Regions from separate parts of the Pulveribacter sp. genome, predicted to be linked through region 2. Evidence: riboswitches for the same ligand, from Rfam matches in the RefSeq annotation. Region 2 holds a riboswitch; the other holds the start of a gene.
What was found. Region 2 has a riboswitch for glycine ahead of gcvT (glycine cleavage system aminomethyltransferase GcvT). Riboswitches for the same ligand answer to the same signal wherever they lie in the genome.

Region 1: linked by a shared signal. The riboswitch ahead of RT282_RS15695 (D-amino acid dehydrogenase) and the one ahead of gcvT (glycine cleavage system aminomethyltransferase GcvT) in region 2 are both predicted to bind glycine.

Annotation. Positions count from the first base shown of each region.
Region 1 is NZ_DAMATK010000008.1:52,293-55,684, reverse strand. It holds gene RT282_RS15700 (PhaM family polyhydroxyalkanoate granule multifunctional regulatory protein) at 33-713, shown strand; gene RT282_RS15695 (D-amino acid dehydrogenase) at 799-2,127, opposite strand; glycine riboswitch at 2,226-2,333, opposite strand; gene RT282_RS15690 (YXWGXW repeat-containing protein) at 2,444-2,857, opposite strand; gene RT282_RS15685 (helix-turn-helix transcriptional regulator) at 3,067-3,392, opposite strand, start outside.
Region 2 is NZ_DAMATK010000002.1:733,672-737,063, reverse strand. It holds gene gcvP (aminomethyl-transferring glycine dehydrogenase) at 1-214, opposite strand, end outside; gene gcvH (glycine cleavage system protein GcvH) at 348-722, opposite strand; gene gcvT (glycine cleavage system aminomethyltransferase GcvT) at 818-1,960, opposite strand; glycine riboswitch at 2,021-2,136, opposite strand; glycine riboswitch at 2,159-2,246, opposite strand; gene RT282_RS09700 (TRAP transporter large permease) at 2,297-3,392, opposite strand, start outside.

The sequences.
Region 1 (3,392 bases), on a different contig from region 2:
GCAGGACAAAGCCAAACCAAGGAGCAACGGCCATGAGCGACAACTCTCCCTTCGGCTTCGCACGCTTCGTGCCGGGGTTCGACTTCCTGCAAAGCCTCGCCAAGGGCGCGTCCGGCGGCGTGTCAGGCATGCCCGGCTGGGTGGCGCCCACGGCCAGCGTCCAGGAGCTGGACAAGCGCATCCAGGAGCTGAAGGCCGTGCAGTTCTGGCTGGAGCAGAACGCCCGCGCGCTCACCGCCACGGTCCAGGCGCTGGAGGTGCAAAAGATGACCCTGGCCACGCTGCAGGGCATGAACGTCGCCATGGGCGACGTGGCGGCGGCCTTCGGCGGCCTGGGCGCTGCGGCCGCAGCGCCCGCACCGGCTGCCGCGCCGGCCCCTGCACCCGCCCCGCAGCCGCAGCAGGAAGCGGGCAGCGAAAAGCCCGAGGCCGCGCCCGGCGCCGCCGCCGACCCGCTGCAGTGGTGGGGCGCGCTGACCCAGCAGTTCCAGCAGATCGCCGCCCACGCCATGCAGGACGCGGCCACGCAGCAGGCGGCGTTCGATGCCACGCGCGACATGGCCAGCGGCGCGCTCAAGACCGCCAGCGACATGGCCACGCAGTGGGTGCAGGCGGCCGGGGGCGATGCCGCCGCGCCGGCCCAGTCCCGTGCCCCGCGCGCCGCTCCCGCCGCAGCCAAGCCGGCGGCGGCCAAGAAGGCGGCGGCCAAGTAAACTACTAAAAAGTAGCTCTAACGCTCGCCAGTCAAGCGCCAGCAGCTATCAAAAAGTGAGAGGCCGCGGCGCTTGAAGTTCCGCTTCAGACCGGCAGCTGCGCAGGCTGCAGGGTGGCGCCCGCACCCCGCGGGCCGCAGAAGGCGAAGTCCAGCTCCGGCGCCAGGCCGCTGACGATGCGCGCGATGGAGCGGCCCGAGCCGCAGGCGTGCGTCCAGCCCAGCGTGCCGTGCCCGGTGTTCAGGAACAGGTTGGACACGCGCGTGCGGCCGATCAGCGGCACGTTGCTCGGCGTGGCCGGGCGCAGGCCCGACCAGTACTGCGCAGCGGCCGTGTCGGCGGCGCCGGGAAACAGCTGCGCCACGCGCCGCACGATGGCCGCGCAGCGCACCTCGCTCAGGGCGCGCGAATAGCCGTTCAGCTCCGCCGTTCCGGCCACGCGCAGCACGTCGCGCGCCTCCTGCCCGCCCTGCGCGGGGCGCGTGTAGCGCGAGAACACCAGCTTGAATTCGTCGTCCGTCAGGCTGGTCTGGTAGGCCAGGGCGGCGTCGCGCACCGGCAGCGTGACCGAGTAGCCCTTGGCCGGATAGATGGGCAGCGAAATGCCCAGCGGCTGCGCCAGCAGCGGGCTGTGCGAGCCCAGCGCCAACACGTACGCATCGGCCTGCACGCGCTCGTAGCGGCCCTCTTCGTTGGTGATCTCCACGTGGTCGATGCGCCCGCCTGTCTCGCGCAGGGCCGTGATGTGGCAGCCCATGCGCCAGCGCGCGCCGGCGGCCTCGGCCGCGCGGGCCAGCTCGCGCGTGAACAGATGGGCGTCGCCGGACTCGTCCTCGGCCGTGAAGGTGGCGCCGGCCAGCTGCTCGCGCATGGCGGCGAGGGCCGGCTCGATGCGGATGGCCTCTTCGGCGCTGACCACCTGGCGCTCACAGCCCAGGGCACGCATCTGCTCGGCCGGGCCCAGGGCGCACTCGAACTCGCGCTCGCTGGTGTAGAAGTGCAGGATGCCCTGCGTGCGCTGGTCGTACTGCAGGCCCAGCTGCTCGCGCAGCTCGCGCAGCACGGCGCGGCTGTAGGTGCCCAGCTGGACGATCTGGTGGATGTTGTGGCGCGTGCGCGCCGGCGTGCATTCGCGCAGGAACTGCAGGCCCCACAGCCACTGGCGCATGTCTGCGCGCAGGCGAAACAGCAGCGGCGCATCCTCCTTGCCCAGCCAGGACAGCACCTTCAGCGGCGCCGACGGATTGGCCCAGGGCTCGGCGTGGCTGACGGAGATCTGCCCGCCGTTGGCAAAGCTGGTCTCGGCGCCGGGCACGGCCTGGCGGTCGATGACGGTAACCTCGTGGCCGAGCTGCTGCAGGAAATAAGCGGAAGCGGTGCCGACGACGCCGGCGCCCAGAACGATAACGCGCATGGTTCTACAAGCCTTTTTCAAGGTTTGCGCAGACCAGGCGCGCGCCGGCGGCTATCGAAAAAATAGCGGGGAAGCAGGGCGCGCCAAGAGGTCTGGCTGCCGCTCCCCCTGTCCTTGTGACCTGAGAGATTCGCCCTCGCACTGTGCGGTGGGCTTGCTCCTTCGGTGCGCCCCGTGTGCGGGGGCGGCTCTCCAGACGGCTATTGCTGTGTGTGCAGTACGGTACCTGAGCGTGTATGGGAGTTTGCGCCTTCGGTGCAGCAGCCGTGACCGGCCGCTGGCTCTCCTGCGGCGCGCATCGTAGCAGGATGCGCCATCAGTGGCGGCGCGGGTCGTTAGGACGGCGGTCGTAGCGGTTGGGCACGCCGTCGCCGTCACGGTCCCAGCGGCCCTGGTTGAACTGCCATTTGCCATGGCGTTGTTCCCAGCGAGGCTGGCGATAGTGCTGGCCGTGGCGCACGCGCATCCACTGGCCGGGGACCCAGTGGTAGAGGTGGCCGCGCCATTCCCAGTGGCCCTGCGACCAGACCATGCCGCGGCGCGGGGCGGGTACGCGCTCATAGCGCGGCGGGGGCGGGGCGCTTTGCACCACGTAGGCCGGCTGCACGGCCTGCGGCCCGGTCTGGATGACGACGGTGGCGCTGGGCGCGGCGTGCGCGGCGCCACTGGCGCCCAGGCCCAGGGCGAGGGCGGCGACTGCGGCGGCGAGGGCGGGGGTGATGCGGTTCATGGTGATCCTCCTTGTTGGACTCGGTTGCCCGATGGAGGCCATGGTCCCGCGCCTGCGTGAAGGCCGGCGGCAGCCTTGGTAGCGACTGCGCAAATGTTTGTGAGCAGACGTCACACACGCGCTGCGCGTGCAGCGGGTGATAAGGGTCAAAAAGGCCTCCAGCCCTTGCTGGTCAAGCGCGGGCAGCTATTGTTTTGATAGACGTTTGCTTACGCCTGCCGGCTTGGCGCGGGCGGCGGCGGCGCCACGCGGCGCATGGCGGTGAAGGCCTCGAACTCCCAGCCGCGCAGCGCCATCAGCAGCGTGCAGCCCTCGCGCTCGGCCTCGGGCAGGCGCTGGTCGGCCAGGTGCTGCTGGGCGAAATCCTGCGCCACGCGCTGCAGGCGCTCGGTGAAGGCGGCCAGCTGGCCGCGGGCGATGCTGCCGTGCACCAGCAGCACGCCCTCGCCGGGGCCGTCGAAGGCGCCGCCGAAATAGTCCAGCAGCGCGTGCTCGCGGAAGTAGTCCATGACCGGGCCGCGCGGGCGCCAGCGGA
Region 2 (3,392 bases):
GCGCCGCCGCCTCGGTCGTGGGCGCGGGCAGCTGCATGCTGCTGGTGCGGGCGATGGATCGCGGCACGATGGAGTCGATGAGGGCGCGGCGCGAGGCCTCGCCGATCACGGACAGCATGTGCGCCTCGTCCGAGGCGTCCGGACCGATGTGGCGCGGCAGGAATTCGGCGGCGTTTTCAAGCGCGGCCAGGGGCAGGGCGGCGGGCATCTGCATGGGACGGAGCCTTCGGTTTGCTATTGAATAAAGAGCTGCTGCCGCTTGCCTGGCAAGGGTTTGAGCTCGATTTGACTAATATTTCTGACCAGCGGCCCGCGCGCCCTCCAAGGCGCCGCGGGCCGGCGCGCCGTCAGGCGTTGGCCGCGAACTCGTTGTAGGCCGTCTCGTCCATCAGGCTGGACAGCTCCTTCTCGTCGCTCAGCTTGACCTTGAAGAACCAGCCGCTGCCCAGCGGGTCGGAATTGGCCAGCGAAGGGTCGGCGCGCAGGCTTTCGTTGACTTCGACGATCTCGCCCGAGATCGGCATGTACACGTCGGCGGCGGCCTTCACCGACTCCACCACGCCGGCCACTTCACCCTGCTTGAAGGTGGTGCCCACGGCGGGCAGGTCCACGAAGACGATGTCGCCCAGGGCGTCCTGCGCGTGCACGGTGATGCCGACCACGGCGGCGGCCGGCTCGGCGGTGTTGATCCACTCGTGGTCTTTGGAATACTGGATGGTCATGGGGCGGCTCCGAAGGAAAGTTGGAACGAAAAAAGGATCGATAAAGTGGGCGGTGCGCCCGCTGGCACTGTAGCCGCGGGTGCCCGGCCCGGCCGTCAGCCGCGGTGGTAGCGCGGCGGCAGGAAGGGGGTGGGCGCCACCTCCATGGGCACGGCCTTGCCGCGCACCAGGGCGTTCAGGCGCGTGCCGGGCTGGGCCAGGTGCGGCGGCACGTAGGCCAGGGCGATGGGTTTGTCCAGGCTGGGCGCCAGCAGGCCGCTGGTCACCGTGCCGGCGCTCTCGCCCGCTTCCGTCTGCAGGGCAGTGCCCTCGCGCACGGGCACGCGCTCCAGGGCCACCAGGCCCACGCGCTTGCGCGTCAGGCTGCTCGGGTCGTCGATCTGCGCCAGCACCCGGGCCGCGCCGGGAAAGCCGCCGGCGCGCGCGCCGCCCGTGCGCCGCACCTTCTGGATGGCCCAGTTCAGCGCGGCCTCGGGCGGCGTGGTGGTGGTGTCGATGTCGTTGCCGTACAGGCACAGGCCGGCCTCCAGGCGCAGCGAATTGCGCGCGCCCAGGCCCACGGGCTTGACCTCGGGCTGCGCCAGCAGGGCGCGCGCCAGGCTCTCGGCGTTCGCGGCGGGCACGGAGATCTCGAAGCCGTCCTCGCCGGTGTAGCCGCTGCGGGTGATGAACAGCGGCACGCCCTGCCAGTCGAAGTGCCCGCCGCTCATGAAGACCAGCTGCTGCACGCCCGGCACCAGCCGCGACAGCGCCGCGGCGGCCTGCGGGCCCTGCAGCGCCAGCAGCCCCTGGTCGGGCAGGGGGCGCACCTCGCAGCGGTCGCCGATGCGCGCCTGGATGTGCGCGATGTCGGCCGCCTTGCAGGCGCCGTTGACGATCAGGAACAGTGTGCTTGCACCGTCCACCAGCCCCTGGTTGAAGCACATCAGGTCATCGATGACGCCGCCGTCCTCGTTCAGCAGCAGGCCATAGCGCTGGCGGCCGACGGGCAGGTCGATCACGTCCACGGGCATCAGCGTTTCCAGCGCCGCGGCGGCATCCGGCCCCACCAGCAGCAGCTGGCCCATGTGCGAGACGTCGAACAGGCCGGCCTGCGCGCGCGTGTGCAGGTGCTCGGCCATCAGGCCGCTGGGGTACTGCACGGGCATGGCATAGCCGGCGAAGGGCACCATGCGCGCGCCCAGCTCCAGGTGCAGGGCGTGCAGGGGGGTGGTCAGCAGGGATTCGGTGGTGGTCACGGGCGAACAGGCTCCGGGGCAAATGGTGATGCGGCCCGCCTCGTCTGGCTTGGCCGCAGGATTTGCCCGGCTGTCCGCTCGACCTGAGAGATTCGCCCCGGGTACGGGGGTTGCTCCTTCGGTGGGCCGGCTCAATCTGTCTAGCGCGCGTCCAGCCTCTCTCCAGCAAGGGAAACGCCCGCATCCCTGCGGGCGTGTCGTCAGTCCTTTTGCCTGAGCGTTCGGCTGCTGCCTGCGCCTTCGGCGGCCCTTGGCGCGTGCATCGCGTACGGGCTCTCTCCTGACGCGGCGGATTCTAAGCCAGCGCGGGGGCCGGCGCGGGCTTCATCCCCATCCTCAGCGCGCGTAGACGATGTCGCGCAGGAACAGCGACAGCTGCGGCACGTAGGTAATGACCAGCAGGCACAGCAGGATCACCCCGACGAAGGGCAGCAGGTGCCCGACGATGCGGTCCAGTGAAATCCGCGCCACCGTGCAGGCGGCGAACAGGTTCACGCCGAAGGGCGGGGTGATCATGCCCAGCGCCAGGTTGACCACCATGATCAGCCCGAAGTGCACCGGGTCGACGCCGAAGTGCGCTGCCACCGGCGCCAGGATGGGCCCGAGCACGATGATGGCGGCGCTGGTCTCGATGAACATGCCGATCAGGAACAGCGCCACGTTCACGCCCAGCAGGAACAGCGTCGGCGTCTGCAGCACCTCCTGCAGCCAGCGGCCGATGGCGTCGGGCACGCCGGCGCGGGTGATGAGGAAGGCGAACAGTCCTGCGTTGGCGATGATGAACATGATCACGGCCGAGGAGATCGCCGATTTCTTGAGCACCGCGTACAGGTCGCGCACGCCGATCTCACGGTACACGACCATGCCCACCACCAGCGCGTAGAACACCGCCACGGCCGAGGCCTCGGTGGGCGTGAAGACGCCGCCGTAGATGCCGCCCAGGATGATCACGGGCATCAGCAGTGCCCAGCCGGCCTGCAGCAGCGCGCGGCCAAAGGGCATGCGGCCGTCGCCGTCGTGCTTGCCCCAGCCCTTGTACTTGCAGTAGGCCCAGACGAACAGCATCAGCGCGCCGCTGATGAGCAAGCCGGGTCCGAAGCCGGCGATGAACAGCTCGCCGATGGAGACCTCGGCGCTGACGCCGTACAGGATCATGGGGATTGAGGGCGGGATGATCACGCCCAGCTCGGCGCTGGTGGCCTGCAGCGCGGCGGCGTAGCTGGTGGGGTAGCCATGTTTGATCAGCGCCGGGATCAGGATGGCGCCGATGGCGAAGGTGGTCGCCACCGACGAGCCGGAGACGGCCGCGAAGATCATGCAGGTCAGCACGCAGGTCATGGGCAGGCCGCCCTGCACGCCGCCCACCAGGCTCTTGGCGAACTCGACCAGGCGGCGCGAGATGCCACCGGTCTCCATCAGGTTGCCCGCCAGG